Regions from separate parts of the Pseudomonas fjordensis genome, predicted to be linked through region 3. Evidence: riboswitches for the same ligand, from Rfam matches in the RefSeq annotation. Region 3 holds a riboswitch; each other region holds the start of a gene.

Region 1 (10,277 bases), 2.0 Mb from region 3:
GCCATGGTAGCTGGCGGCCTTGTCACCGCTCAGGGTTTCCACGGCGGCCAGCATGCCGCCCTGAAATTGGTAGTAGTCGTTGGAGTCGAGCAAGTCGTGCTCGCGATTGTCCTGGTTCTGCAACACCGCCTGCACCTGGCTCAAACGCTGGGCAAATTGCTCGCGGGCTGCGGTGCCTTCATCGGAGCCACCGTAGGCGTAGCCACCCCAGTTCAGGTAGACCTCGGCCAAGTCCTCGCGGCTCTGCCACAGGCGCCCGTCAATCGCGCCCTGCACGCCCGCGCCATAGGCACCCGGTTTGGCGCCGAAAATGCGCCAGCCGGCCTGTTTGGCCGCTGCTGCTTCATCCAGGCCCGACTCAAGCAGCGCTTGGCGTTCGCTGCGCACCTTGGCGGCCAGCGGGTTCATGTCGTCGGGTTCATCCAGGGCCGCTACCGCCTGCACCGCCGCATCGAACAGGCGGATCAGGTTGGCAAACGCATCGCGAAAGAACCCGGACACTCGCAGGGTCACGTCCACACGCGGGCGGTCCAATAAGCTGATCGGCAGGATCTCGAAATCATCCACCCGCTGGCTGCCGGTGGCCCACACCGGGCGCACGCCCATCAGTGCCATGGCCTGGGCAATATCGTCACCGCCGGTGCGCATGGTGGCGGTGCCCCACACCGACAGGCCGAGCTGACGCAGGTGGTCGCCGTGGTCTTGCAGGTGCCGCTCAAGCATCAGGTTGGCCGACTGGAACCCGATGCGCCAGGCCGTGGTGGTTGGCAGGTTGCGCACGTCCACGGTAAAGAAGTTACGCCCTGTGGGCAGCACATCCAGCCGACCGCGACTCGGCGCACCGCTGGGCCCCGCCGGGACAAAGCGCCCACTCAAGGCATCGAGCAAACCGCGCATCTCCGCCGGGCCGCAGGCATCCAGGCGTGGCGCGACGACAATGCGCAGGCTTTCGATCACCGACTTCACCTCGTGCCAGCCGGGCTCTTCCAACTGCTCGATGGGGCCTTCCAATGCCTGCTCGATCAAGCGCGCCGCGTACAACTCCAGACGTTCACGGGTATCCCCGGCGGTGCGCCACAGCTGATCGTCAATCTTCTGCAACACCAACGGCCGCCGCCCCGTCCAGGGCTCGGCCAATGCGCAATCGAGCGGATCAAACCCCAGCTCGAACGCCTTGGCCAACACGCGCAGCAGGCTCGACTGCGGGCCCCGGCCATCGCCACGGGGAATGCGCAACAGCGCCAGCAAGGTGTCGATACGCAAACGGCCCTCGGGCGACTCGCCAAAAATATGCAGGCCATCGCGGATCTGCGATTCCTTCAAGTCGCACAGGTAGGTATCCAGGCGCGGCAGCCACACCGCCGCGTCCGCCTCACTGCCCAATTCCAACTCCTGGTCGATACGGGTTTCGCGCACCAGCTTGAGGATGTCTTTTTGCAGCTCCAGGGCACGGCGCGGGTCGAGCAATTGCGCTTCGTAATATTCGTCGGCCAGCAACTCAAGGTCACGCAGCGGGCCGTAGGTTTCGGCGCGGGTCAGCGGCGGCATCAAGTGGTCGATGATCACCGCCTGGGTGCGCCGCTTGGCCTGGGCGCCCTCACCCGGGTCGTTGACGATAAACGGGTAGATATTCGGCAGCGGCCCCAGCAGTGCATCCGGCCAGCAGTGCTCCGACAGGCCCACGCCTTTGCCGGGCAGCCATTCCAGGTTGCCGTGCTTGCCCACATGGATCACGCCGTGGGCGCCGTAGGTATGGCGTAGCCAGAAATAGAACGCCAGGTAGCCATGGGGCGGTACCAGGTCCGGGTCGTGGTACACGGCGCTGGCATCCACCTGGTAACCCCGGGCCGGCTGGATGCCGACAAAGGTCAGGCCCAGGCGCAGGCCAGCGATCATCATGCGGCCATCGCGGCACATCGGATCGTTTTGTGGCGCGCCCCACCGTTCCAGCACGGCCTGGCGATTGGAGGCCGGCAGGCGATCAAACATCGTCTGATACTCCTCCAGGCCCAGGCTTTGATGGCAAGGGCGCAGGTCTAGGCTGTCGAGGTCGTTGGTGACGCCGCCGAGCAGTTCATGGATCAGCGCGGTGCCACTGTCGGGCAACACCTCCGCCACCGGGTAGCCTTCGGTTTGCAAGGCGCGCAGGATATTCAGCGCCGCCGCCGGGGTGTCCAGGCCCACGCCGTTGCCGATGCGACCGTCGCGGGTCGGGTAGTTGGCCAGGATCAACGCAATCCGTTTCTGTGCATTGGGCACCCGCGCCAACTCGACCCAGCGGCGTGCCAGCTCTGCGACAAAATCCATGCGCTCGGGCGCTGCGCGGTAGCACACCACGTCCGACTGGCTGCGCTCGCTGCGCCAGGCCAGGTCCTTGAAACTGATCGGCCGGCTGATGATTCGCCCGTCCAGCTCCGGCAAGGCAATGTGCATCGCCAGGTCGCGGGGCCCCAGGCCCTGTTCACTGGCCTGCCAGCCGGGTTGGTTGTCCTGGGCGCAGATCGCCTGGATCACCGGGATATTGCGGCGAAACGGGCGCAAATGCGGAGCTTCCGGGCTCGATTGGGCAAAGCCGGTGGTGTTCAGAATCACCGCGGCTTGCACGTCATCCAGCAGGTCCTCGACCACCGTGAGGCAGCCGGGCTCTTTCAAACTGGCCACCGCAATCGGCAACGGGTTGAGGCCCGCCGCTTGTAAGCGCTGGCAGAACACATCGATAAAACCGGTATTGGCCGCCTGTAAATGGGAGCGGTAGAACAGCACCGCAGCCACGGGCCAGTCAGCGTGCCAATCGGCCTGCCAGTCATTGAGGCGGGCATTGGCGGTGTGCGGGTGATAGATCGCCGTGCGTGGCAGCGCTTGCGGCTCGGCCCAGGCATAGTCGCGGCCCAGGTGGGTACTGGCCAGGCAGTGGTAAAAATCCAGGGCATTGCCCAGGCCACCTTGGCGCAGGAAGTGCCACAGGCGCTCGCGGTGTTCGACAGCAACGCTGCTCAGGCCGCTGAGTTCCGGGTCCGGGCGGTCGTCACCCGGCACCAGGATCAGGGTGACGCCGCGCTCGGCCAACTCCACCAGGCGCTCGATACCGTAGCGCCAATAGCCGATGCCGCCGTGCAATGACAGCAGGATGACCTTGGCGTGGCGCAATACCTCGTCGACGTACAGGTCGACCGAGGCATGGTTCTGCACCTGCATCGGGTTGGCCAGGCGCAGGCTGGGGTAGTCCTCGGGCAATTGCTGGGCGGCTTCGGCGAGCAGCGCCAGGCTGGAATCGCCGCTGCACAGGATCACCAGTTCAGCGGGGGTCTGGCCAAGGTCGGCAATATTGTCGTCCGCGACGAAACCACCGGGTTGGGTCCTGAGCAGGTGCATGGTTAAACGCTGAGGGCGGCGCGCAATTGCGCTTCAAGGCCGGCGGCGTCCAGTTCCTGGCCGATCAGCACCAGGCGCGTGGTGCGTGCTTCGTCAGCGCCCCAGGCACGGTCGAAGTGCTTGTCAAAGCGCGTGCCCACGCCCTGGATCAGCAGACGCATCGGTTTGTTGGGGATCGCGGCGAACCCTTTCACACGCAGGATGCCGTGCTGCACCACCAACTGGGTCAGAGCGTCGAGCAACAGCGCTTCGTCGGCTTGGGGCAAGTCGATGGAGATGGAATCGAAGGCATCGTGATCGTGGTCGTCTTCACCTTCGTGGTGATGGTCGTGATGGCTGTGACGCCCGTCGATATGCTCCTCGGAACCGGCGCCCAGGCCGATCAGCACGTCCAGAGGCAGGCGACCGCTGCTGGCTTCGATGATCTTCACCGCGGGCGGCAGTTCTTCGGCGACTTCCAGGCGCACACGGGCCAGGTCTTCGGCGCTGATCAGGTCGGTTTTGTTGAGAATCACCAGATCGGCGCTGGCCAACTGGTCGGCGAACAGCTCGTGCAACGGCGATTCGTGGTCCAGGTTGGGGTCAAGTTTGCGCTGGGCGTCGACCTGGTCCGGGAAGGCGGCAAAGGTGCCGGCAGCCACGGCCGGGCTGTCGACCACGGTGATCACCGCGTCAACGGTGCAGGCGCTGCGGATTTCCGGCCACTGGAAGGCTTGCACCAATGGCTTGGGCAGCGCCAGGCCTGAGGTTTCGATGAGGATATGGTCCAGGTCACCGCGACGGGCGACCAGTTCACGCATCACCGGGAAGAACTCTTCCTGCACGGTGCAGCACAGGCAACCGTTGGCCAGCTCGTAGACGCGGCCATTGGCTTCTTCTTCGGTGCAACCGATAGAACACTGCTTGAGGATTTCACCGTCAATGCCCAGCTCGCCGAACTCGTTGACGATCACCGCAATGCGACGGCCCTGGGCGTTGTCGAGCATATGGCGCAACAGCGTGGTTTTGCCCGAGCCGAGGAAGCCGGTAACGATGGTGACGGGAAGTTTGGCCAGTGTTTTCATCGGATGCCCTTTGGGGCGGGCATACGGGACGACAGGCCCTGCGGCGGCGCGCAGCAGCGGATTTCGTCACCGGATCACCCCGCCCGGTTGAATTGGAAAATCAGTCGCGAGGCAGGTCTCCTGGCTTGGGGTGTGCAGGTCTTGCGACCAACGCTGACTGCGCCTTCCCGCCCTATCGGCAGTGGCGTGGCAGTCAACTGAACCCTTCACAGTTGCGGGGGCAGCCGCGGCTTGAACCGCGTTCCCTTCTTAGCTTCGGCCTGGGCCGAAGAACCTCGAGGGTGCAAGGCTACAGGGGCTTGCAGCATTTGACTACCGTCCCCGGCCCATGCTCTCCTACACCTCTTGTTTCGGGTGCCCTTCACAGGGTGAAACGGGAAACCGGTGCGTCATAGACCTATGACCAGTCCGGTGCTGCCCCCGCAACGGTAAGCGAGCGAAGCGTCATGGCCACTGTGCGTTTGCATGGGAAGGCGACGCTTTCAGGAGGCCTCTTTCAAGAGCCGCCCCTCGCAAGCCCGGAGACCGGCCCGAAAAAATCAGATAACAAACCCGCGGTGGGCGGGCGCTGTTCGAACCCTGCGTGCCTGGCGCGTGGGGTCTTCATGCGCTCGTTTCACCCTGACACCTGAAAGGGACGCGCCATGTCGATCATCAGCAGCACTTCGCACTCCGCCACTAGCACCGCCACCCTCAGCCAACGCCTGACCGCCGCCATCGGCGCGTCGATCCTGGGCGCGTGCCTGGTGTATTTCGCCGGGTTCTCGCATATCGAGGCGGTGCACAACGCCGCCCACGATACCCGCCACAGCGCCGCGTTCCCGTGCCATTGAGAGCTGCCGACATGATCAAGCGTATTGCGCAAACCGCAGGGTTCACTGGGCTTTTGGCGGCCTTGCTGCTGACCCTGCTGCAAAGTTTCTGGGTGGCACCACTGATTCTGCAGGCGGAAAGCTATGAAAAAGCCCCGCCAGCCGCCGAAGTGGCGCATGAGCACGCCGCTGGTGCCGCAGCCCACACCCACGACGCCCAAGCCTGGGAGCCGGAAGATGGCTGGCAGCGCGTGCTGTCCACCACCGGCGGCAACCTGGTAGTGGCAGTAGGCTTTGCGCTGATGCTCGCCGGCCTCTACACGCTGCGCGCGCCGACCCGCACCGCCCAAGGCCTGCTCTGGGGCCTGGCCGGCTACGCGACCTTTGTACTGGCGCCCACCCTGGGCCTGCCCCCGGAACTGCCCGGTACCGCGGCCGCTGACCTGACGCTGCGCCAGACCTGGTGGATCGGCACTGCAGCATCGACCGCCGCCGGCCTGGCGCTGATCGTATTCGGCCGCAATTGGCTATTGAAAGGCCTTGGGCTGGCGATCCTTGCCGTGCCCCACTTCATCGGCGCGCCGCAACCTGAGGTGCATTCGATGCTGGCTCCGGAGGCGCTCGAAGCGCAGTTCAAGATCGCCTCGCAATTGACCAACGTGGCCTTCTGGTTGGCCCTGGGCCTGATCAGCGCCTGGTTGTTTCGCCGCAATCGCGACGACCAATACTCGGCATGATTCTGGTTGTCGGGCTTGGCTGCCAGCGGGGCTGTGAGGTTCACAGCCTGCTGGCGTTGCTGGACAGCGCCCTGGCCGAGGCCGGCATTGAGCGCTCACGCGTGACTGCGCTGGCAAGCATTGACCGCAAACGCGATGAGCCTGGCCTGCTGGCCCTGGCCCAGCGGTTGAACCTGCCCTTGCAATGTTTCAGTGCCGAACAACTGGTGGGCTATGAGCATCGGCTGAGCCATCGCTCTGCGCTGGCTTTTGCCCACACCGGCTGTTACGGCGTGGCCGAAAGCGCCGCCCTGGCCCTGGCCGAGCACCTGTCCAATGGCCCCGCGCGCCTGCTGATCACTCGCCAGAAAAGCGCACAGGCCACCCTTGCATTGGCCTGCGCAGGGTAAAATCCCGATAATTGCCGCTTTCGATCATGAGCAATCTTCATGCTCGCCCGTTTTTCAACAGGACTTCTCCATGACCGTCTACTTTATCGGCGCCGGCCCCGGCGACCCGGAATTGATCACCGTTAAGGGCCAGCGGCTGATTCGCAGTTGCCCGGTGATCATCTACGCCGGCTCGCTGGTGCCCGCCGCCGTACTGGAAGGTCACCAGGCGCTCCAGGTGGTCAACAGCGCCGAACTGCACCTGGAGCAAATCATCGAGCTGATCAAGACAGCCCATGCCCAAGGCCAGGATGTGGCGCGGGTGCACTCCGGCGACCCCAGCTTGTATGGGGCGATTGGCGAACAAATCCGCCATTTGCGTGAGCTGGGCATCCCGTTCCAGATCATTCCAGGAGTGACGGCTGTCGCGGCGTGCGCGGCCTTGCTGGAGACCGAACTGACCCTGCCGGACATCGCCCAGAGCGTGATCCTGACCCGTTACGCCGATAAAACCAGCATGCCCCCCGGTGAAGACTTCGACAGCCTGGCGCGGCATGGCACCACCATGGCGATTCATCTGGGGGTCAATCACTTGGAAAAGATCGTCGCCGAACTGCTGCCGCACTATGGCGCGGACTGCCCGATTGCCGTGGTGCACAGGGCGACCTGGCCGGACCAGGAGTGGGTGGTGGGTACGCTGAGTGACATTGCCGAGAAAGTCGCGGCCAAGGGGTTTCGGCGTACGGCATTGATCGTGGTGGGCCGGGTGTTGGCCAGTGACAGTTTCAGTGAGTCGTCGCTGTACCGCGCAGGGCATGCGCACCTCTATCGGCCCTGAAGAAACACAGTTTGGCTAGAGAGCTTGCTCCCGTGACGATCCGACAGTCGGTGCATAACTCTGTAACGATCAACGGTAACCACGATGCGAAGCGAGCCGCTCTTGATCTGCTTTTGATCTTAGGCGCCCCGTTAAACCACGCTGGCCGAACGCAGGCTTGAATTCGTGGGTAACCCGGCAGGACGCCGGGTTAGCCGCCCCGCGCCATGGATGGCGCGTGGCGGCGGCCCACGGATTCAAGCCTGCGTTCGGGCACACCGAGCCTAAGCGAGGTGCCGAGTGGTGGGGCAAGAGCGTTTTGCTTACTTTTGCGCTTTTCAAAAGTGAGCCGCCGTCAGGGCGGAACCCTAAGTGGCCGTTACCGCAGCAATGGATATGTACACAATCCAACTGTGTTGACTGTCAAGCCGCCTTCGCGAGCAAGCCCGCTCCCACAATTTGGATCGTGGGCTTCAGGTGGATAGGCGTCGGCCATGAGGCCGACATCGCAGGCAAGCCAGCTCCCACCCTTGATCTATTTTGTTAGATGTATCTTATAACTGACTGAATTTTAAGCATAAAAAACGGCGCTCACGGGGCGCCGTTTTTTTATGTTCGCAGTGAACACCTTACTCAGTAGTAGGCGTTTTCTTTCTGCGTGTGGTCGGTCACGTCACGTACGCCCTTGAGCTCAGGAATGCGCTCGAGCAGTGTGCGTTCGATACCTTCCTTCAACGTAACGTCCGCCTGGCCACAGCCCTGGCAGCCGCCGCCGAACTTCAACACGGCGATACCGTCCTCCACCACGTCGATCAGGCTCACCTGGCCGCCGTGGCTGGCCAGCCCAGGGTTGATCTCGGTTTGCAGGTAGTAGTTGATGCGCTCATTGACCGGGCTGTCGGCATTGACGTTCGGCACCTTGGCGTTGGGGGCCTTGATGGTCAACTGGCCGCCCATACGGTCGGTGGCGTAGTCGACCACGGCGTCGTCAAGGAAGGCTTCGCTGAACGCGTCGATGTAGGCGGTGAAGCTCTTGAGCCCCAGGGCGGTGTCTTCAGGCTTCTCTTCGCCGGGCTTGCAGTAGGCAATGCAAGTCTCGGCGTACTGGGTGCCAGGCTGGGTGATAAAGACGCGGATGCCGATACCTGGGGTGTTCTGCTTGGACAGCAGGTCAGCCAGGTAATCGTGGGCGGCGTCGGTAATGGTTATGGCAGTCATGGAAACTCCTCACAGGCTTGCCCGCAGTTTACGCCAAATTATTACCCAGGTACAAAGTCCGAGTGTTTTTGTCGGGAAAGACCTGATCCTGCTGACCGAACCCGCTGGCGCTCCTACCGGTTTCTGCGAAAACCTATGCCTACCTATGTAGGCCACCTGCAAAACCGCGCTGAATATAGTGAATCCTCTTCGACCAAGGATTGTGAGGATTGCATGAACAACGCGTTGCAGAGTTTCTATTTCAACGGCTTGCCTGAACAGCAAGCGCACCTGGACCATCTGATTGAGTTCGTGACGGCGCACATTTCACGTTCAGTAACCGCCGCCGAGGTGTACTACTACCCTCCCCCGCAGTCCGAGCTGAATCGCGAGTGCAAGGAAGCCTTTCGGGTCCTGGCAAAACTGGAAGCCGATGAAGACTTTCAGCAGTTCCTGCGGGACAAGCCTGAACCGGATAATTCTCTGCTAGGCCGGGACTTTCTTTACGATCTGCTCTCCACCCTACTCAGCAGCGCCCGCTCGCCGGTACCCGACCCTCCCGAAACGTTCAGCATCGCCGACCGCTCGGTGATTCTGCGCCATGTGCCCACCTATTGGTACATCGACGTCGATGTGTTGCTGGATATCAACCGGCGCGTGGGTAATGGTCTTAAAAGTGACGGTTCGGTACGGTTCGACCTGGTGCTCAAGTATTACGCCATCCTCCCGTCCCATCCAAAAACCGGCGAACAGTGGAAATCGGTTCTTTATGGCTTGCAGGAACACTGCGCCCTGAAAAAACTCGGCCACGAAGGCAGCATCAGCGATCTGCAGCATTTACTGGATGCGCCTGCTGACAAAAAGATCAAGTCTGTTATCCAAGAGATCCAGACACACACCCGTAAATCACTGTTCCAATGCGTGCTGCCGCCGACCTTTTCCTCATCACAGCAGGCCATGCTCAGCACCACGCCGACGGTCTTGCTTGAGCAGATTCTCAACAGTCCGAGCAACCTGGCGCTGGCCGAGCGTATCGCCAAGGCGCTGGACTGGTACGGCAGCCAAAAGGCGCAAACCTGCCCACAACCGGTGCTGGTGAAGTTGCTGTGGCGCGCACTGTGGCTGACGATCATCCCCAACCCACGCTCGACGTTGGATAACGAATTGAAGTTATTCATCACGCCTGGGGCGTCTTACAAGTCGGTCCGCCAAGACCTGATCAGCCAGTATCACCACACCTTGTCGATCAGCACTGACGCGGCGCAACTGGCCATGTGCGTGGTCAAGGCCAATGTCGCCAGCGAAGTATGGGTGGCCGATATTCCCGATGACCTGCCCTACGCCGCCACCAGTACCTGGGTCAACTTCAGAAGCGGTTTTCTGCTGGCCGAAACACTTGCGCCCGGCTCATCGCGCCACATGAGCTTTGAGCAACTGCTCAACCTGACGGCGGAGCATTTTCGTGCCAGCGGCGATGACGTCAAACAACAGGCTCTGGTCGCGGCGGCCAAGCTGGGCCCTACCGTGCAATGGGCGCAGGCCAACGGCCTGATTGCCAGCCGAAAGTCGGGCCCCTCCCGCGAGGAGCTCGCTCAGGCCGTCACCGCGCTGGAACAGCATGAGTATGAGGTGTTCAACGCGGTCCAGAACCTTGCGCTCCATCTGCCCAGCCGTTGGCGCTCGGCGTCGGACGCGGAGTACGACAAAGCCTTCCGTGAAGCCCTTGAGCGCCCGAGAAACGCCTATAAGGTACTGATCCAGTCCCTGCTTGCCCATCTGGGTAGCTGGACCCTGGATGTGGACCGGGACGAAATCACGGTGTACTCATTGAGAGAGGCCCTGAACAAGGTGCCCATCGAATATGAAACCAAACGCAAGGCCGATGCCGTTCGCTACCGCACGGGTTTTAT
Region 2 (10,277 bases), 300 kb from region 3:
CAGTCATCGGCGGGGGCGGTTGGCCATTGAGTACTGATCAGTTGGTAGTTGGCCCACACCGTGCCCTTGAGCGCGCCTTGCCACTGCGCGTTGAGCTGGTGGGTTGCGGCGGTGAGCGGTATTTCTCGCACAATCTGCGAGGGCGTGGCTTTCTTCGACGGGTCCCACGGCTGTGCGGGCGGCTCGTTCACCGGGAGGTTGCTGGCTTGGGCGTTGTAGAACAGGTAGGGGCCCTTGCGCTCGTTCATGGGGGTGGTTTTTTCCGGCACGTTGCGCACGTGCTCGAAGCTGGACCACACCCACTGGGGCGCATCTTTGGTCTTGTGCACGATGTGCAGGCCGACCAGCCCGACCTTCTGCGCGTTGCACGATTCGGGGATCACCGCGCCCTTGCTCGGGTCGGCGTTGCCTGGGGTGTAGACCAGCGCGTCGATGGCGTGGAAGTCCTGCGGGTTGTCATTGCCGCCGAGTACCTTCCAGGCCGACTTGACCATGATCGCGCCGACCTGCTTGTCCTTCACGCCGCAGGAGAAGGCGATGCGGTTGTCGGCCTTGCTCAGGAACGCTTGCTGGCCTTCCTTGCTATAGAGGCCATTGTTGACGATGTTGTCGAACATTGGCTGGTTGACCATGATCGCGTTGCGCGTGTAAGTGCCGCTCTGGTCCACCAGTGGGCCGGTCTTGAACGGCTGGATGAATTCGTCGAGCACACCGGCAACCTTGCCCATCTGTTGCAATACGGGCAGGTCACCCTTGCCTTGGCAGGCGGCGGGTGGCGGCGTGTGCTGGTCCCAGGCGAGCGGCTTCTGGCCTTGGGGCAGGAAAATCGCGTAGCTCTCCTTCCACGACTCCCACACCGTCTGCCCCGGCGCGCCGATCTGCGCCGAGGTGTTGGCGCTGCCGTCGGCGTTGGCGGGCCAGTTCAGGGCGACGAAGGTCTGCCACGACAGCACGTCGAAATCGTGTTGCAGGTTGTCCAGGGTGAAGGGGGCATTGGCGGTGACGTCGAAGGGAATCGCAGGTGACAGCACTGGCGGGCTGGCCGCATCGGCCATGGCGAGCACGCTGGTGAAGCTTGCACCCAGGCACGCCAACCGTTTCAAGGTTATTTTCATTATCGTCTCCTCAGCAGATAAAGCGTCGGGACGACGAGGCGTACTGGCCCTTCATGGACCGATAGTTCAGCGTTATCCCTTACGATAGGCTGAAGGCTAGCCGTTGCGCTAAAACCCTCAGCAATATCCGACTAAAGGTAGGGATAAGCAGTATCGGCGCCCGGCGGCAGATGCACGTGTAGGCAATGGAGCAAGGTGCGGCAAGGGAATCGGATTTTGCCTTCAGGCGCTGCGTGATCGTTTGGGGTTTTCGCGAGCGAGCTCGCTCCTACAGGAGTGCCATATTCCGGTGTTATGGTTGGCGCTGACGATGGAGGATTGAACATGACATTGAGTGTCGACACCCTGCTTGAATTGGCGATGGCCAATCCGATCAATGCGCAAATCACGGCGCGGCTGCCGGAGCTTGGTGTGCAGCAGTGCATGCTCACGGCGGGCTGTTTGTTCCAGGCGGTGTGGAATCATCAGGCGAATCTGCCGGCGGCTCAGGGCGTGAAGGACTACGACGTTTTTTACTTTGACGAGGACCTGTCCTACGAGGCGGAAGACGCGGTAATTCGTGCGGCGCAGGTGCTATTCCAAGACCTGGGCGTGAACGTGGAGGTCAGGAATCAGGCGCGGGTTCACCTTTGGTACGGCCAGCGGTTTGGCCGGCCTTACCCGCAGTTACATTCGGCCCGGCAAGGGGTTGACCGTTACCTGGTGGCGGGTACGTGCATTGCGTTGGATATTGCCTCGGGCGAGGTGTATGCGCCTTATGGCTTGGAGGATGTGGAGCAGGGGCTGTTGCGTATCAACCCTTTGCATCCGGAGCCGGAGCTGTTTTTGCACAAGGCCAGGAGTTATCAGGCGCGTTGGCCGTGGCTCAAGATTGTAGCCCCAATACTGTAGGAGCGAGCTTGCTCGCGAAAAACTGACAGGCGCCGCGTTTATTCAGGAGGAGCGCGTTTTCGTTGACGTTTTTCGCGAGCAAGCTCGCTCCTACAAGTTCGGTAACGTGCCGAGTAGGCCGCCACTTATCACTACCAGCCAGGGCGGCAGTTTCCACACCATCAACGCCACCAGTGCCAGCAACGCCAGGGCGAGGTCGTAGCCGTTGAAGATCGCGCTGGTCCAGACTGGTCGATACAGCGCTGCCAACAGCAGGCCGACCACCGCCGCATTGACACCGGCCAGCGCCGCCTGGGTACGCGGGCTTTTGCGCAGGCTGGCCCAGAAGGGCAGCGCGCCAAAGATCAGCAGAAACGACGGCGCGAAGATCGCCAGCAGGGCGATCACCCCGCCAAGCCAGCCGCTCGGGGCGTGGCTCATGGAGGCGCCAAGGAACGCGGCGAAGGTGAACAGCGGGCCCGGCACGGCTTGGGTGGCGCCGTAGCCGGCCAGGAACACGTCGTTGCTCACCCATTGGCTGGGCACCACTTCGGCTTGCAGCAAGGGCAACACCACGTGGCCGCCGCCGAACACCAGTGAGCCGGTGCGGTAGAAGGCGTCTACCAGTGCCAGCGTGGGGTTGGACACCCAGCCGGCGAGGATCGGCAAGCCCATCAGCAACAGCACAAACAGCATCAACCACAAGGCGCCAGCACGGCGGCTGATGGCGATGGGCAGGGCGTCGGCTTCGGCACGGGTCTCGTACTTGAACAACAACAGGCCGGCCACGCCTGCGACGATCATGACCCCGACTTGAGCCCAGGCGGAGGGTGCCAGCAGCACCACGCTTGCGGCAATCAACATCAACGCCACCCGCAAAGCGCCTCGGCACAAACTGCGCGCCATGCCCCACACTGCTTGGGCCACCACGGCCACGGCGACAACTTTGAGACCATGCAGCGCGCCATTGGGCAGGGCGCCGCCGTAGTGGGCCAGCCCCAAGGCAAACAGAATCAGAGCGATGGCCGACGGCAAGGTGAACCCGGCCCAGGCCGCCAGGGCGCCGCCATAACCCGCCCGTGAAAGGCCCAGCGCGATGCCGACCTGGCTGCTGGCCGGGCCGGGGAGGAATTGGCACAGGGCGACCAGTTCGGCGTAGCTGCGCTCGCTCAGCCACTGGCGCCGAATGACGAACGCTTCGCGAAAATAACCCAGGTGTGCGATCGGGCCGCCAAAGGAGGTGAGGCCCAGGCGCAGGAAGATCAGAAATACTGACCAGGGGCTGCTACGGTGATCGGCGATAGGGGGCAAGGGATGCCTCGGGGCGAGCTGTTCAATCCAGCGCAGAGCGATAGGTTTCAGAACCTTAACCATTTTTTATGACGCGTAGAAGAGGCCGCCCGCATGTCATTTTTGCGCCCCACATTGAATTTATGCGCGCTGATTTGAGTCACTGAAAGCAGAGCGTTGTTTTCCACCCACTCGACCTCAAGGACCGACCATGACTTTCTTCATCTTCCTGCTTGCCTGCGCCGCTGCCGCCAGTACCGGGGTGATCTTCAAACCCGGCGCCTGGTACGAATCCCTGGTCAAGCCCAGTTTCACGCCACCCAATTGGCTGTTCCCAGTGGCCTGGACGATCATCTACCTGCTGCTGGCCTGGGCCGGTTACCGCTTGACCCTGATCCCAGGCAGCGAAATGGTATTGGCCCTGTGGGCGGCGCAGATTGCATTGAACACGCTGTGGACGCCGGTGTTCTTCGGCGCCCATCGGTTGCTCGCCGGGATGGTGATTATCGTGCTGCTGTGGCTGACCGTAGCAGCGATGGTGCTGCTGGCCGTGCGCCTGGACCTGATTACCGGCCTGATCCTGTTCCCGTATCTGGTGTGGCTGTGCATGGCCGCAGCGTTGAACTTCTCGATCCTGCGTAATAACCGCTGATGGCCTACCAGCATTGGCCCGCCAGCGAGCCCGAACTGGCACAGATGCGCCGCTTCAATCAGAAACTGGCGTGGACGCCGCGGTTCAAGATCCGCAACCGCGTCACGCCGCGCCTGATCCAGGCGCTGCTGCGCGCCAGCCAGACGTTCAAAAAGGCGCCTGTGGCGGAGCTGAAAAAGGTAGGCACGGTGCCCGTGCGCATCCTGCGCCCCAGCGGCAAGCCCAAAGGCGTGGTGTTGGATATCCACGGCGGTGGCTGGGTGATCGGCAATGCGCAAATGGATGACGACTTGAACCTCGGCATGGTCAACGCCTGTGACGTCGCGGTGGTGTCGGTGGATTACCGGCTGGCGGTCGATACACCGATTGAGGGGCTGCTGGACGACTGCCTGGTGGCGGCGCGTTGGCTGTTGGCCGACTGCCCGGAGTTTGCCGGCCTGCCGGTGATTGTTGTCGGTGAGTCGGCCGGCGGGCACTTGGCGGCGGCCACTTTGTTGGCGCTCAAGCAATGGCCCGAGTTGCTGCAACGGGTGAGCGGGGCGGTGTTGTATTACGGCGTCTACGACTTGACCGGCACTCCGAGCGTGCGCACCGCCGGGCCGGACACCTTGTTGTTGGACGGGCCAGGCATGGTCGACGCGCTGCGCCTGCTGACGCCGGGGCTCACCGATGAAGCGCGCCAGCAAGCGCCGTTGTCGCCCTTGTATGGGGACTTTGAAGGGTTGCCGCCTGCGCTGATGTTTGTGGGCGAGTTGGACCCGCTCAAGGATGACACCCTGCTGATCGCCGAGCGATGGGCGGGCGTTGAGGCGCACCTGCTGCCGGAGGCGGCTCATGGGTTTATTCATTTTCCGGTGGCGATGGCCGACAGGGTGTTGGCGTACAGCCGCCAGTGGATAACAGGTCGAATCCTTGGCAATGGGCGTTAGCATTCAGGCGGCCAAAGCCGCTGACATTCCCGAGGTGCTGAGCTTCGCTTTGCAGGCTCGCGATGAGCTGTTTCCAACGCTCAGCGCAACCGGAATGCCCCATGATCTGGCGCAGTTCGAAGCCGTTTACCTTCAGGGTGGCGGGCAGTTTCTGATTGCCCGCGCCGACGGCCAAATCGTGGCTGCGGTGGGCTATCGGCCTTATGACAGTCGTTTTCCCCAGTTGGACTACCGGGGCTGCAAGACAGTGGAAGTGGTGCGCCTGTATGTGCGCCCGGCGTTCCGTCGCTTGGGCCTGGCGGGCCAGTTATACCGCTCGTTGGAGGCGCTGGCGCGGGAGGCGGATGTGAAAGTGGTTTACCTGCACACCCATCCGTTTCTGCCCGGGGCGATTGATTTCTGGCGGCGGCAGGGCTTCGAGGTGGTGGATGTCGAGGCAGACCCGCTCTGGCAAACCACCCATATGCACCGCCTTCTGTAGGAGCGAGCTCGCTCGCGAAAAACGTCAACGATAACGCGTATTTCCTGGATGAACGCGGCGCCTGTGGGTTTTTCGCGAGCAAGCTCGCTCCTACAGGTTCAGTTTCAGTTGGAGCGCAGGCGCAGGATTTTTGCGCCGTCGAACGGGTCCGTCAGGTAATGCCCCTGCACTCCGAACGTTTCTTGCAAACGCTGTGGCGTCAGCACTTCCAGTGGCGTACCCAGCGCCACCAGTCGCCCACGATCCAGCACGGCCAGGCGATCACAGGTCAGTGCCTGGTTCAGGTCGTGCAGCGCAATCAAAGTGGTCACCGGCAAGCCTTGCACGCCTTTGAGGATCGCCAGTTGATGCTGGATATCCAGGTGATTGGTCGGCTCATCCAGCAACAAAATCTGCGGGCGCTGCGCCAGGGCGCGGGCGATGTGCACGCGTTGGCGTTCGCCGCCAGAGAGGCTGCGCCAGGCGCGTTGGCTCAGGTGGGTAGCGTCTACGTCGTGCAGCGCCTGATGCACGATGGCGTCGTCTTCACGCGACCACGGGCTCAACGCCGACAGCCATGGCGTGCGGCCCAGGGCCACGGCGTCGAACACGCGGATGGCGTCGTCGGTGTCGGCCTGTTGCTCCACGACCGCCAGCTGTTGCGCGATGGTGCGGCGCGACAACTCACCGAGGCGCTTGCCACCCAGGCGCACTTCGCCGCTGGCCGGCGGGCGCAAACCGGCGAGCAGTTTGAGCAGGGTGGACTTGCCCGAGCCGTTCGGCCCGACGATGCCCAGGGTCTCGCCCGCCTGCACGTCCAGGTCGATACCGTGCAGTAACTGCGCCTCACGCACCTTGAAACCCAGGCCGCTGCAACTGAGCACGCTCATCGGGCGTTCCTCCGGCCAATCAAAATCAACGCAAATACCGGCGCGCCTACCAGCGCCGTGACCACCCCAACGGGAATCACTTGGCCCTTGATCAGGGTGCGTGAGAGCACATCGGCGGCGATCAGAAACAGCGCGCCGCCCAAGGCACTGGCCGGTAGTAACCGCGAATGCCCGGTGCCGAGCAACAGGCGCGCAGCGTGGGGAATCACCAGCCCGACAAAACCAATGGAGCCGACGATAGACACCATCACCGCCGTGACCAACGCGGCGCAGGCCACCAGCACAAATTGCACGCGGCGCACCGGAATGCCCAGGGAGGCCGCCGAGTCGCTGCCGAAGGTGAACGCATCCAATGCACGGCGATGCCACAAGCACACCGCCAGCCCTAGCGCCGCCACCGGCACCGCCAGCCACACCGACGGCCAGCGCACGCCGCTGAGGTTACCCAGCAGCCAGAACATAATGCCGCGGGCTTGTTCGGAACTGGCCGACTTGGTGATGAGGAACGCGGTCAGGGCATTGAACAATTGCGAACCGGCGATGCCCGCGAGGATGATCTGCCCGGTGCCGCTGGACGATCCGCTGGCGCGGGCGAGCAGAATCACCAGCGCAAACGCGGCCATGGCGCCGACAAACGCCCCTGCCGACAGCGACACCAGCCCACCGCCCACACCGATCAGCACGACGAGCACGGCCCCGGTGGAGGCGCCAGCGCTGATGCCCAACAGGTACGGGTCTGCCAGCGGGTTACGCAGCAACGATTGCAGGATCACCCCGCAGGTCGCCAGCCCGGCACCGCAGGCTGCGGCCACCAGGGTGCGGGTCAGGCGGTAGTTCCACACCACGCCTTCATCGATCGGGTCCAGCGCGTAGCCTGCGGCCCAGAGCTTATTGGCGAGCACCTGCAGCACCACCTGCGGTTCGATGGCGGTTTCGCCGATGGCCACGCCGGCGAGCAGGGCGAGCAACAGCAGGGCGAGGGCAATGAGGGTGCGCATCATTGGCCCAGGTCGTAGCCGTCGATGGCCGTAGCGAGTTGTTCAAGGCCGTCGAACGTGCGCAGGCTGGCCTGCAGTGCCAGGGCGTCGAGGATGATGATGCGGTTGTGTTTCACCGCGTCCATGTTGCGGGTGACGGGGTCGCTGCGCAGGAAGGCGAGTTTTTTCTCGTGGTCGTCGGCGGGGTAGCGGCGACGGTCCATGCGTGCAATCACCAGGAAGGTGGGGTTGGCCTTGGCGATGGTTTCCCAGCCGACGGCGGGCCATTCTTCATCGGACTGCACCACGTTGTGCAGGCCCAGGGTTTGCAGCATGAATTGCGGCACGCCTTTATGGCCGGCCACATAAGGGTCGCTGGCCATCTCGGCGCTGGAGAACCACACCAGTGCGCTGGCCTGCTTCAAACCTTTGCCCTGGGCGGTGGCGATGGATGTGGCCAGGCGCGCCTTGAGCTCATCGTTCAACTGTTGGCCGCGCGCCTGCACGTCGAAAATCTGCGCAAGCTGGTGGATGCTCTGGTAAATCGTCTCGATGCGAAACGGTTGCAACCGCGTGCCGTCGGCGCCGACCAGATTGTCCTTGGCTTCGCAGTCAGAGGGCAGCACATAGGTGGGGATTTTCAACTCATGAAATTGCTCACGGGTGCCGACCACGCCTTGCGGGCCCACCACCCATTCCAGTTCGGCGGCCACCAGTTGCGGGCGCTTGGCGATCACAGCTTCAAAGCTTGGCTCGTTGTTGGCCAGGCGCTCGATGCGGTCGTTCTGTGCTTTGTACTGTGGCAACACGTTGTTGAACCACAGCGAGGTGCCTACCACTTTATCGCCCACGCCCAAGGCATAAAGCATCTCGGTGGCGGCCTGGCCGATGCTCACGCTGCGAGCGGGTGCTTGCTGGAAGGTCAGGCTGCTGCCGCAGTTTTCCACGATCAGCGGGTAGTGGCTTGGCGTGGCGTGGGCCAGGGCGCAGGCACTCAAGCCTGCGAGCAGGGCGGTAACACGTGGCAGCATGGGGCGATCTCCGAGTGAACCAGGGGTGCAGCTGGGGAGTTACGGCTCGGAAATACGCCCTGGGACGCTACAGGTGCGCAGGGCCAGGATGTCCTTCCCGGACACCCCGCCGGTTAGTGATGTTGCTGGGCCGGCAGGTCTCCTGACTGATGCGTCATCGCCACGCCCCCGCCTTCCCGGACGAGGTCCAGTGGCATTCAGGGGCAGGCTCAGCACCTACAGTTGCGGGGGCAGTTTCGATTGACGCCTGGGCGGCGTTTCGAATTCCCTATTAGTCCCACGTGGGAACCGGCGCCGGTATGGTAAGCGATCACGCCCTGTAGGAGCGAGCTTGCTCGCGAAGAACTTGAGAACACCGCGGGCCATCAGGCGCCCCTGCGTTATCGTTGACGGTCTTCGCGAGCAAGCTCGCTCCTACAGGCGGAGTGGTTAGAGTCGAATGTCTTGGGGGCCGCGGATCAGGGCTTCGATGCGCGTGCCGGTAGCGCGCTCTTCGTTGCTGAAGCCGTCGTAGTCAGCCAGTTGGCCGAAGCGAATGCCGGTCAATTGTTCGATCGCAATCACACTGCGTTGGTAGGTCCTGAGCTGGCCGAACACCAGGTCCAATTGGTCCAGCTCGCGGCGCTGGTCAATCATGTAGGCGCTGGCGGACGGTTTGCCGTCGTCGCTGAGGTAGGCCACCACTTTCCAGAACGCCTGGGGGATTTTTACCCCGCGATACACGCGGTCGTTGTCGCTGAACACCGGGCCGCTGAACACCGTGGCCCGGGCTTTCCAGCGCTGGGTGTTGTCGAGGATATAGTCCTCGAGTTCCAGCCAGGTCTTCTGATTGAAGCCGCTCATCTGTGGCGAGCAGTTGGTGAAGTGGAAGGTGTCGAGGTTGGCCGTGGTCGCGTCGTCGCCCCAGTTGGGGTCCTGGCGGCGCACCAGGTGGCCGCGGTCCAGGCCGTTGCCGGCGTACAGGTCTTCACCGACCTGCGCGTCGGTGGGCAGGCGGCCATCGTAGGCCCAGGAGTCGTTGCTGCGCACGATGTCCACATGCTTGGCGCCGTCGATATTTACCCCCACGTACAGCGCCAGTCGTCGAGAGCGCGACATGGTGATGGAGAAATGCGTGTAGTCCAGGCGCTTGGGTTGCACGTCGCCCGCCAGTGGCTCGCCAACCGTGGGCCATGGCACCACGAAGTCACTGAGGAAATCGTCGACGTAGCCAACGCGGTTTTTGAGGTCCTTGGCCGCTGTGACACGCGACGTCGCGGCTCTGGCTTCCAGCAGGGTGGGGCTGGGCGCGATCAACGGTCGCAGATCGGCGAGCCTGGGGCGGTGCGACAGGTCGATTTTGACTGTGCGGGCGGGCATGGGCATGTTCCTTATGGGCCTCGGATAAACACCACTGCAACACAAACTCATGACAATTTGGCCCGGGTGGCGATCCCAGGGCTATCCTGAAAAACGTTACCCGGACGTTCATCACACGCCAAAAAGGAGCCAGCTCATGTGTGTTCGCCAACCACGCAATCCGATTTTCTGCCTGATTCCGCCGTACATGCTCGACCAGATCGCACGCCACGGCGACAAAGCGCAACGGGAGGTCGCGTTACGCACGCGTGCCAAGGACAGCACGTTCCGCTCGTTGCGCATGGTCGCCGAACCCGCCAAAAGCCCCGCGCGGATGGCATTGGCGGCGGGCAGCGAAAAACAGCGCTCGATCTACAGCGCCAACAACACCGACAGCCTGCCCGGAAAACTGATCCGTGGCGAAGGGCAGCCCGCCAGTGGCGATGCTGCGGTGGATGAGGCCTATGACGGCCTGGGCGCAACCTTCGACTTTTTCGACCAAGTGTTCGACCGCAATTCCATCGACGACGCGGGCATGGCCCTGGATGCCACTGTGCACTTCGGCCAGGACTACAACAATGCATTCTGGAATTCGACCCAGATGGTGTTTGGCGATGGCGACCAGCAGTTGTTCAACCGCTTCACGGTGGCGCTCGATGTCATCGGCCATGAGTTGGCCCATGGCGTGACCGAGGATGAGGCCAAGCTCATGTACTTCAACCAGT
Region 3 (10,277 bases):
GCCAATAGGGTGTGTCAGTGAATGCACTTATGGCTGGCCCACCGCGTTCGCGAGCAAGCGTGCTCCCGCGACGGCCTGACAGCCGACCGGGATGTTGGATTAGACCGCGTGCATATCCGTTATGTAGGTAACGGCTACCTAGGGTTCCGCCCTGACGGCGGCTCACTTTTGAAAAGCGCAAAAGTAAGCAAAACGCTCTTGCCCCACCACTCGGCACCTCGCCTAGGCTCGGTGTGCCCGTAATCCGCCAGTGATTTGGGGGGCCGCCGCCACGCGCCATCCATGGCGCGGGGCGGCTAAACCGGCATCCCTGCCGGTTTACCCCCCAAATCCCTGTCGAATTCCGGCCAGCGTGGTTTAACGGGGCGCCTGAGATCAAAAGCAGATCAAGATCAAGAGCGGCTCGCTTCGCATCGTGGTTACCGTTGAGCGCTGCAGAGGTGTGTAGATAGCTATGGCTATCGTAGGCGTGCCAGCTGCCACAATTGGGTCGTGTGAACACCTTCAGATTCCACATAGCTTGCGCAACAACTCGGTGTCCAGGTGGTGCTCCACCAAGTCCGCCAAGCGCTCGATATCGCGCTCGCGCAGGCCGTGATAATCCACCTCTTGCACGTCCTGCAACCCGGCCCAACGCAGCAACGCGCTGCACGCTGCCGGGGTTTCGAATAAGCCGTGCAGGTAGGTGCCTAGAATTTGCCCATCGGGGCTCTGCGCGCCATCGCTGCGGCCATCGTCCAGCAGCACGGCAGCGCTTGCCAAGGCAGCGCCGCAGGTTACCCCCGCATGGATTTCATAACCGCTGACGTCGGCGTCTTCCAACACCAGGCGTCCACGCACGTTGCGCAACTGCTTCTCTTGTTCCAGGGTGGTGCTGAACGCCAGTAACCCGAGGCCGTCGCTGGAGCCCGCAAGCCCTTCCAGGCCCAGCGGGTCATGGACTTGCTCGCCGAGCATCTGCAAGCCGCCGCAGATCCCCAGTACCTTGCCGCCATAACGCAGGTGCCGCGCCACGGCGGTGTCCCAGCCATTGGCACGCAGGTAGGCCAGGTCACTGCGCACGCTTTTCGAGCCCGGCAGGATGATCAGGTCAGCAGCCGGTATCGACTGGCCCGGCCCGACGAACTGCAAGTCCACCTGGGGATGCAAGCGCAGCGGGTCGAAGTCGGTATGGTTGCTGATGCGCGGCAGCACCGGCACCACTACCTTGAGCACTTGGGCGGCCTTGTCGATCTGGCGTTGGTCGATGCCGTCTTCCGCCTCCAGGTGCAGGTCCATCACGTAGGGCAGCACGCCGATCACCGGTTTGCCGGTGCGCGCTTCGAGCCAATCCAGCCCGGGTTGCAGCAACGCGATATCACCGCGAAAACGGTTGATGATGAAGCCCTTGACCCGCGCCTGCTCACTGGGTGACAGCAGTTCCAGGGTGCCAACCAGATGGGCGAACACGCCGCCGCGATTGATGTCTGCGATCAACAGCACCGGGCAGTCCACCGCTTCGGCGAAGCCCATGTTGGCGATGTCATTAGCGCGCAGGTTGATCTCGGCCGGTGAGCCCGCGCCTTCGACCATCACCACCGGGTAGGCCTGGCTCAAACGCGTGTGGGAGGCCAGCACGGCTTGCATCGCAATGGCTTTGTAGTCGTGGTACGCCACGGCATTCATGCTGGTAACGGCACGGCCATGGATGATCACCTGGGAACCGGTGTCGCTGTTGGGTTTGAGCAACACCGGGTTCATGTCAGTGTGGGGCGCCAGGTTGGCAGCCTGGGCCTGCACCGCCTGGGCGCGGCCGATCTCGCCGCCTTCGGCGGTCACTGCGCTGTTGAGCGCCATGTTCTGCGGTTTGAACGGTGCCACTGCGATGCCCTGGCGTACCAGCCAGCGACACAGCGCGGTCACCAGGGTGCTTTTGCCGGCGTCAGAGGTGGTGCCCTGCACCATCAACGTGCTCATGTGGCGTCCTTGTAGGCGGCCAGGGCTTCGTCAAGGCGCAGCCAGTCGGCGTCGGTGTCGGGCAGGCCGAAGCGCACGCTGCTGTTGTGCACAAACAGGCGCAGCAGGATGCCGCGCTGGGCCATGAATTCGTACAGCCGTTCAGCGTGGGGGGTAATCAACCACTGGAACAATGCGCAGCCGCCGTGGGGTTGAAGGCCGCGGCGCTCAAGCAACTCGAACAGACGCTGGCCGGCTTCGATGCAACGACTGCGCTGGCGCGCATGCCCGGCGGTATCGCGCAGGCACACTTGGCCCAGCACCCGCGTCGGCCCGCTGACGGCCCAGGGCCCGACTTGTTCGGCCAACAGCTTGAGCAACTTGCGCTCGGCCAGCACGAAGCCCAGGCGCACACCGGCCAGGCCGAAAAACTTGCCGAATGAGCGCAGCACGATCAAGCCGACCTGGTCGGCATGCCTGGCCAGGCTCAAGTCCGGGGTTACGTCAATGAACGCCTCGTCCACCACCAGCCAGCCACCGCGTTGGGCCAGCCGCGCATGCCAGTCCAGCAGGCGCTGTGGGCTCAAGCTCAATCCCGTGGGGTTGTTGGGGTTGACCACCACCAGCACGTCGAGGCTGTCGAGAAAGAAGTCGACTTCCTGCTCCTGCACTTCGCGCACCACATAACCGGCGCGGCGCCAGGCTTCGGCGTGCTCGGCGTAACAGGGCGAAAGCACGCCGACCTTGCCGGAACGACGCAGGCGCGGCAGCAGTTGGATCGCTGCCTGGGAGCCCGGCACCGGCAGCAACGGGCCGGCGCCGTAATACTCGCTGGCAGCCTTCTCCAAACCGTCATCGGTTTCCGGCAAACGCGCCCAGGCACGCAAGGGAATCTCGGGAATCGGCCACGGCCAGGGCGCCAGGCCGCTGGAAAGGTCGAGCCAATCCGCTTCGGCAATGCCGTACTCAATCGCGGCCTTACGCAGCCGACCACCATGTTCAAGCATAGATTTGCGCCCCCACGCACAGGACCAGCAGCCACAACCATACGCCGCGCTGCACCAGTTGCCAGCCGCGATCAATGGAATCGGCGTCGGCCGGCGGGCCTTCGCCCAATGGCGGGCGCTGATGCACCTCGCCGTGATAAATCGCCGCGCCGCCGAGTTCCACACCCAAGGCTCCGGCCCCTGCCGCCATCACCGGGCCGGCGTTGGGGCTGTCCCAGGTCGAGCCCTGGGTGCGCCAGCATTTGAGCGCCAGGCGGGTTTTACCCAATAGCGCGTAGGTTAAGGCCACCAAACGCGCAGGAATATAGTTGAGCACATCATCGATTCTGGCGGCTGCCCAGCCGAAACGCTCAAAGCGCTCATTGCGATAGCCCCACATGGCGTCCAGGGTGTTGCTGAGGCGATAGAGGACCACGCCTGGCACACCGGCCACCACGAACCAGAACAACGCAGCGAATACCGCATCGCTGCCGTTCTCCAGCACCGATTCGGTGGCCGCGCGGGCGACTTCAGTGTGGTCCAGTTCGCTGGTCTGGCGGCTGACCAGGTAACTCACACGCGTACGCGCTTCGTCCAGGTCATCACGGCGCAGGGCCTGGGCCACTGGGGTGACGTGCTCACCCAGGCTGCGCATGCCCAGGGCGCAGTACAACGCCATAATCTCCAGCAGCCAGCCAATATAGGGCGCCCACGACAACGCGGTGGCCAGCAGGGTCAGCGGCACCACGGCGATAAACCACGCGGTCACGCCATGGCTGCGCCAGCCACGCCCACCGCTATTGAAACGTTGCTCGATGCGCCCGGCGAAATTGCCGAATGCCACCAGCGGATGCCAGCGCCTGGGCTCACCCAGCAGCGCATCCAGCGCCACCGCAGCCACACACAGCAAGGCCACACTCATTGACTCACTCCCCACGTGTTTTCATACAGCATGTCACTTAGCGGTCGCGGCTCGGCCCAGCCTTCTAGCTGCAACATCGGTGCCGGGTAAAACTCGGCCACTGGCCCCAGGCACAACACTGCCAGCGGTTTTGCGCCGGGCGGCAAGCCCAGCAGCTCGGCCAGGGCCTGGGGGTCGAACAGCGAAACCCAGCCCATGCCCAACCCTTCCACGCGCGCCGCCAGCCACAGGTTCTGGATCGCGCAAGAGAGCGAGGCCATGTCCATTTCCGGCAAGGTACGGCGCCCGAAGATGTGGCGCTCGCGGTCGTCCATCAAAGCGGCGACCAATACCTCGGCGCAGTCGTTGATGCCTTCGACCTTGAGCTTCATGAACGCATCGGAGCGCTCGCCCAACGCTTCGGCAGTGCGCACGCGTTCTTCTTCTACCAACTGTTGAATCTGGCTGCGCAACGGGCGGTCGCTGATGCGGATAAAACGCCACGGCTGCATCAGGCCGACGCTGGGCGCCTGGTGCGCGGCGTGGAGCAGGCGTTGCAGCAGTTCAGGCGCGACACTGCCGCCGCTGAAGTGGCGCATGTCGCGGCGTTCGGCGATGGCGCGGTAGACGGCTTCGCGGTCGGCTTGGGGGAATGCGTTGTCAGTCATGGCCTCTTCGCGAGCAAGCCCGCTCCCACATTTGAAATGCATTCCCCTGTGGGAGCGGGCGCAAACAACGCGGCCACCGCGCCAGGATTCGACGGAAAATAAAAGTGTACGTAGGAGGCTGTCAATCGACCTTGGCGATAGACCGCTTCAGCCCCGCGCCCGCCGTTAGGGCTCAGGCCACGGGCAATCGGCGCCCATTCGGTACTGGTCAGGGAATGGTGATAGGTATGCCCACGCAACGTCCCCTCCGGCAGTTCAACGCTTTGCAGTGCAAGGGCCGCGAGTTTCTTCTGCATCACCGCATCGCCTTGCAACAAGCCAACCAGTTCGGCGCGTGTACCCTCCACATCGGTCAAGGAGTCGAGCAGATAGAGCATGCCACCGCATTCGGCGAGCAGCGGTTTACCAGCGGCGTGATGAGCACGAATGGCGTCCAGCATCGCGGTATTGGCCGACAATGCCTGGTGGTGCAATTCTGGATACCCACCGGGCAGATAGAGGCTGTCAGCTTCAGGCAGCTGGCGATCATGGATCGGTGAGAAGAACTTCAGCTCGGCGCCCATTGCCCGCAACAGATCCAGGCTGGCGCCGTAGGTAAAGGCAAAGGCTTCGTCACGGGCCACGGCAATACGCACACCGGCCAGCAAAGGTTCGGCTTCGATCACCTCGGGCGCGGCAAAGGTCACCGGCGGCGGCAGGGCCACTTCGCAACTGCTGCCCAACGCCTGGGCGGCGGCGTCCAGGCGCACGTCTAGGTCGTTCAATTCGCTGGCTTGCACCAGGCCCAGATGACGGCTGGGCAGTTCGATGCCGGTCTCGCGGGACAATGCACCGTACCAACGCAAGCCCTCGGTGAGGCTGCCTTCGAGCAATTGCGCATGGCGCAACGTGCCGACGCGGTTGGCCAGCACGCCGGCGAACGGCAGGTCGGGTTGATAGCGCGCCAGCCCCAGGGCCAAAGCGCCGAACGTCTGGGCCATGGCGGTGCCATCGATCACGCCCAGCACCGGTACACCGAAGTGCCGCGCCAGGTCAGCGCTGGAAGGCGTGCCGTCGAACAGGCCCATCACGCCTTCGATGAGAATCAGGTCGGCCTCCCCCGCCGCCTCCCAGAGCAGACGGCGACTTTCCTGCTCGCCCACCATCCACATGTCCAACTGGTACACCGGCGCGCCACTGGCACGCTCGTGGATCATCGGGTCGAGAAAGTCCGGCCCGCATTTGAACACGCGCACCTTGCGCCCCAGGTTGCGGTGCAAACGCGCCAGCGCGGCGGTGACCGTGGTTTTGCCCTGGCCGGACGCCGGAGCGGCGATCAATACGGCCGGGCAATGACGGGGCTGATTCAAAGTTCGACGCCTTTTTGTGCCTTGATACCGGCCTGGAACGCGTGCTTGAGCATGCCCATTTCGGTGACGGTGTCGCCCATTTCGATCAGCTCAGGCTTGGCGCCACGGCCGGTGACTACCACATGCTGCATGGGCGGGCGGGCTTGCAGGTCGCTGAGTACCTGGTCCAGGTCGAGGTAACCGTGCTTGAGGGCGATGTTCAGTTCGTCCAGCACCACCAAGCCGATGGAGGGGTCATTCAACATGGCCCGAGATACCGCCCAAGCCGCTTCGGCGGCGGCGATATCGCGCTGGCGGTCCTGGGTTTCCCAGGTGAAGCCTTCGCCCATCACATGAAAGCGCACCTGCTCGGGGAAGCGGCGGAAGAACAATTCTTCGCCGGTGCTGTTACGCCCCTTGATGAACTGCACCACACCGCATTGCATGCCATGGCCCATGGCTCGGGCCAGCATGCCGAACGCCGAACTGCTCTTGCCTTTGCCATTGCCGGTCAACACCAGCAGCAGGCCACATTCGTTGGGGGAATTGGCGATGCGCTCGTCAATCACGGCTTTTTTGCGCAGCATGCGCGCCAGGTGGCGTTCGTCGCGTTCGGGGGAATCAGTCATGGCAGCTCTCCGTTGGGGCTGGACAAAAACGGCGGGCAGGAAAAAGAAAAAAACAGACAGCCAAGCATCGCCCACCGTGATGCTGTTGGATGATCCAGGCCGGTCTCCGGGCTCATGAGTGGCGCTTTTGATAGCAAGCAGCCGAGGGTGCGCCTTCCCATATCGCACGCGATACAGTGGCAAACAGCACCGTCTTGACTCATTTACCGTTGCGGGGGCAGCGCCGGAATCGCGGCAGCACTGTGTACAAGTGCGCTCACTCACCGGCTTCCCTGTTTCACTCCGTCGACGCGTACGCCACAGAGCACCTGGAACAAGCCGCGAAGGTTAGTGGGTTGGGGGTGGAGCGTCAATTAAAGCTGGCCTTGTACTTGAACCATCCGCCGTTCGTGCTTCTCTACCCCTACAGGTATCAAGGAGAAAACCATGCCTAAAACCCGACTCGCCCTAATGATCATGTTCGCCGGCAGCCTCGCTGCGTGCGGCGAAAGCTCGACCCTGCAGGTCGCCGACGGCACCGGGCCCTCGCCCCGGCTGCCGGAGCCGAACAAGACGCTGATCCCCACTGTCAATATCGCCCCGGCCATCGGCTGGCCCGAAGGCGCCAAGCCCGTCGCCGCCGCCGGCACCCAGGTGGCCGCGTTTGCCGAAGGCCTGGATCACCCGCGCTGGCTCTACGTATTGCCCAACGGCGATGTACTGGTGGCCGAGACCAATGCACCGCCCAAGCCGGACGATACCAAAGGCCTACGCGGCTGGGTGATGGAAAAAGTCATGGACCGCGCTGGCGCCGGCGTGCCGAGCCCGAACCGCATTACCTTGCTGCGCGATGCCGACCATGATGGCGTGGCAGAAACTCGCACGGTGTTCCTGGAAAACCTCAATTCGCCGTTTGGCATGACCCTGGTGGGTAACGACCTCTATGTGGCCGATTCGGATAAATTGCTGCGCTTCGCCTATCAGCCGGGTGAAACCGCGATCACCTCCCCCGGCACCAAGGTGGTGGATTTACCCGGTGGCCCTTTGAACCACCACTGGACCAAAAACGTAGTGGCCAGCCAGGACGGCAGCAAGCTGTACGTGAGCGTCGGCTCCAACAGCAACGTCGGCGAAAACGGCCTGGAAGCCGAACAGGGTCGCGCCGCCATTTGGGAAGTCGACCGCGCCAGCGGCCAGCACCGCATTTTTGCTTCTGGCCTGCGCAACCCCAACGGCATGGCGTGGGAGCCACAGAGCGGCAAGCTGTGGACGGCAGTCAACGAACGCGATGAGATTGGCAGTGACCTGGTGCCGGACTACATCACCTCGGTCAAGGATGGCGGCTTCTATGGCTGGCCGTTCAGCTATTACGGCCAGCATGTGGACGTACGTGTCACCCCGCAGAACCTGGACATGGTCGCCAAGGCCATCGCTCCCGACTATGCGGTAGGCCCTCATACTGCGTCGCTGGGGCTGACCTTCGCCAAGGGCAGCAAACTCCCCGCCCCCTTCGTAAACGGCGCATTTATCGGCCAGCATGGTTCCTGGAACCGCAAGCCGCACAGTGGCTACAAGGTGATTTTCGTGCCGTTCGAAGGGGGCCAGCCGAAAGGGCAACCGGTGGATGTGCTGACGGGGTTTCTTGATAGTGATGAGAAAGCCATGGGCCGGCCGGTTGGCGTGGTGATTGATCAGCTGGGGGATTTGCTGGTGGCCGATGATGTGGGCAATAAGGTTTGGCGAGTGTCGGCTGCTAAGTAGATCGCCACACACCAATGTGGGAGCGGGCTTGCCCGCGATTACGGTGGCCCAGCCAACTAACCCGTTGACTGACACACTGCATTCGCGGGCAAGCCCGCTCCCACATTTTGAGTTTTACTGATTCAGGGATTACGCGCCAGGTTCCCCGGCAGCACCCGCTTGGCACTCAGATAGGCATTCTGCCAATACGCTTTGGATAGCGTATCCAGCTTCACCGTACCGCCGGTTTGCGGCGCGTGTACGAAGCGCCCCTCCCCCACATAAATGCCCGCATGGCTGACCCGCGAACCACCACCGGTGGCGAAGAACAGCAAGTCGCCGGTTTGCAGGTTTTGTTCGCTGACGTCCTGGGCACGCATCACGATCAATTCACGGGTGGTGCGCGGCAATGAGATGCCGGCAGCGTCGCGGAATACAAAGCCGATCAGGCCGCTGCAATCAAAACCCGAGTCCGGTGTGTTGCCGCCCCAGCGATAAGGCGTGCCGACCAGGCCTAGCGCACGAAAGAGCACGTCTTCGGCAGCCGGCGAGAAATTCTGGGTGGCATAGTTGAACACCGGCTTAGGCTTGACCGCGACGGGCGCGGGCGGCGGTGTGCGACTGGCGCAGGCGCTGAGCAGCGCGGCGCAAACAACAAGCATCAGGCGGGCCGAGGTCGACATGTGCAGAACAATCCTGGTCTGGATGCGGCTTTCGCTGCCGAACGTTGAAAACCAGAACGCGCAAGCAAAGCTCGCGCGAACGGATGACAACAATGTCCAGGGATTCTAGCGCTTACACGTCAAACTTCAAGTATCACTTTAACTTTACTTACTAGCGGTAACCGTCGTCGGGGCCATGGCGAGTGCGCGCTTGGCTTCGATGAAGGTTTTGCTCCAATAGCTGTCACCCAGGTTATCGACCCGAACACCACCACTGCGGCGGCTGCTGGAGTGAATAAACTGGTTATCGCCCAGGTAGATACCGGCGTGGCTGACACGACCGCGGCCACTGGTACTAAAGAAAAGCAGATCACCGGGCTTGAGGTTGTTTCGTGCGACCAACGGTGCATTCACGTTGATCATCTCGCGCGTGGAGCGCGGCAGGTTCATACCGGCTTCTTCACGAAACAGGTAGCCAATGAACCCGCTGCAATCAAAACCGGCTTCCGAGGTGCCGCCAAAACGGTAACGGGTACCGATCAAGGACATGCCGCGCTCAAGGATGCTGTCGGCCAGAAGTGGCAGTTGGTAAGGCTTGCTGTCGGAGAACTCGGCGAGTTCTTTTTCGGTTGCCACCTCTTCTTCATAAACAGAAGCAGACTGTGCAGCAACGAACTTTGCCTGATTATGAACCTGTGGTTTTTGCTGTTCTGCCACCTGCTGAGGGTGGGAGGCACAACCAAACAACAGGGTAACGAGTGCGAGAGGCACGAGGGGTGCGAAGCGATTTAGCATGGGCACGACCGTGGCTGATGTGTAAAGAAGCCGAGACTATGCCCTCTATCACATCGATTTGCAAATTCAATCGTGATCTATGTGACTTCCGGTTTCGACCATGACATCTAAGCCGTGATTCCATTTTTTGCTTCAGTTGCGTAGCCCTTAAGGCTCAAACGCAGGTTTTCTGACGCCTTGAAAATGCCGACATATGGAAAATCAAGGCCTTACCAACCCAAGGTCTCTTTCAGAAAAGGGATCGTCAATTTTCTTTGCGCCTGCAAAGAAGCTTGGTCGAGCTGTTCAAGCAAATCGAACAGCGCGCTCATGCTCCGGGTACCACGGGTGAGAATAAAGTGCCCGACTTCGTCGGTCAGGTGCAGGCCACGGCGGGAAGCACGCAGTTGCAGCGCACGCAGCTTGTCCTCGTCGGACAACGGGCGCATCTGGAAGATCAGCGCCAGGGTCAGCCGCGACTTGAGGTCGGCCAACTTCACCGGCAGCTCGCGGGGCGAGGTAGAGGCCGCAATCAGCAGACGTCGGCCGCTGTCGCGCAGGCGGTTGAACAAATGAAACAGCGCCTCTTCCCACTCCGCCTTGCCGGCCACTGCCTGCAAGTCGTCGAGACACACCAGTTCGTATTGCTCAAGGTTATCGAAGATGCCGATGCCG

The links. Region 3 has a riboswitch for cobalamin ahead of cobO (cob(I)yrinic acid a,c-diamide adenosyltransferase). Riboswitches for the same ligand answer to the same signal wherever they lie in the genome.
Positions count from the first base shown of each region.
Region 1: it holds a riboswitch for cobalamin, as region 3 does, so the genes downstream of both, ACWHXD_RS12535 (CbtB domain-containing protein) here and cobO (cob(I)yrinic acid a,c-diamide adenosyltransferase) in region 3, are expected to answer to the same signal.
Region 2: it holds a riboswitch for cobalamin, as region 3 does, so the genes downstream of both, ACWHXD_RS20510 (ABC transporter substrate-binding protein) here and cobO (cob(I)yrinic acid a,c-diamide adenosyltransferase) in region 3, are expected to answer to the same signal.

Region 1 covers NZ_OZ336860.1:2,769,812-2,780,088, reverse strand. Annotated here, with positions in the region: gene cobN (cobaltochelatase subunit CobN) at 1-3,372, opposite strand, end outside; gene cobW (cobalamin biosynthesis protein CobW) at 3,375-4,436, opposite strand; cobalamin riboswitch at 4,530-4,729, opposite strand; cobalamin riboswitch at 4,772-4,984, shown strand; gene ACWHXD_RS12535 (CbtB domain-containing protein) at 5,081-5,269, shown strand; gene ACWHXD_RS12530 (CbtA family protein) at 5,281-5,985, shown strand; gene ACWHXD_RS12525 (cobalamin biosynthesis protein) at 5,982-6,374, shown strand; gene cobM (precorrin-4 C(11)-methyltransferase) at 6,445-7,191, shown strand; gene nfuA (Fe-S biogenesis protein NfuA) at 7,804-8,388, opposite strand; gene ACWHXD_RS12510 (SET domain-containing protein-lysine N-methyltransferase) at 8,602-10,277, shown strand, end outside.
Region 2 covers NZ_OZ336860.1:4,504,628-4,514,904, reverse strand. Annotated here, with positions in the region: gene ACWHXD_RS20550 (cytochrome C) at 1-1,115, opposite strand, end outside; gene ACWHXD_RS20545 (nucleotidyltransferase family protein) at 1,440-2,006, shown strand; gene chrA (chromate efflux transporter) at 2,097-3,296, opposite strand; gene tspO (tryptophan-rich sensory protein TspO) at 3,487-3,927, shown strand; gene ACWHXD_RS20530 (alpha/beta hydrolase fold domain-containing protein) at 3,927-4,856, shown strand; gene ACWHXD_RS20525 (GNAT family N-acetyltransferase) at 4,846-5,337, shown strand; gene ACWHXD_RS20520 (ABC transporter ATP-binding protein) at 5,442-6,206, opposite strand; gene ACWHXD_RS20515 (FecCD family ABC transporter permease) at 6,203-7,207, opposite strand; gene ACWHXD_RS20510 (ABC transporter substrate-binding protein) at 7,204-8,214, opposite strand; cobalamin riboswitch at 8,330-8,522, opposite strand; gene ACWHXD_RS20505 (DNA/RNA non-specific endonuclease) at 8,644-9,573, opposite strand; gene ACWHXD_RS20500 (M4 family metallopeptidase) at 9,710-10,277, shown strand, end outside.
Region 3 covers NZ_OZ336860.1:4,799,815-4,810,091, forward strand. Annotated here, with positions in the region: gene ACWHXD_RS21845 (cobyric acid synthase) at 505-1,956, opposite strand; gene cobD (threonine-phosphate decarboxylase CobD) at 1,953-2,942, opposite strand; gene cbiB (adenosylcobinamide-phosphate synthase CbiB) at 2,935-3,843, opposite strand; gene bluB (5,6-dimethylbenzimidazole synthase) at 3,840-4,490, opposite strand; gene ACWHXD_RS21865 (cobyrinic acid a,c-diamide synthase CobB) at 4,487-5,839, opposite strand; gene cobO (cob(I)yrinic acid a,c-diamide adenosyltransferase) at 5,836-6,447, opposite strand; cobalamin riboswitch at 6,528-6,774, opposite strand; gene ACWHXD_RS21875 (PQQ-dependent sugar dehydrogenase) at 6,874-8,187, shown strand; gene ACWHXD_RS21880 (C40 family peptidase) at 8,310-8,849, opposite strand; gene ACWHXD_RS21885 (NlpC/P60 family protein) at 8,994-9,623, opposite strand; gene hda (DnaA regulatory inactivator Hda) at 9,833-10,277, opposite strand, start outside.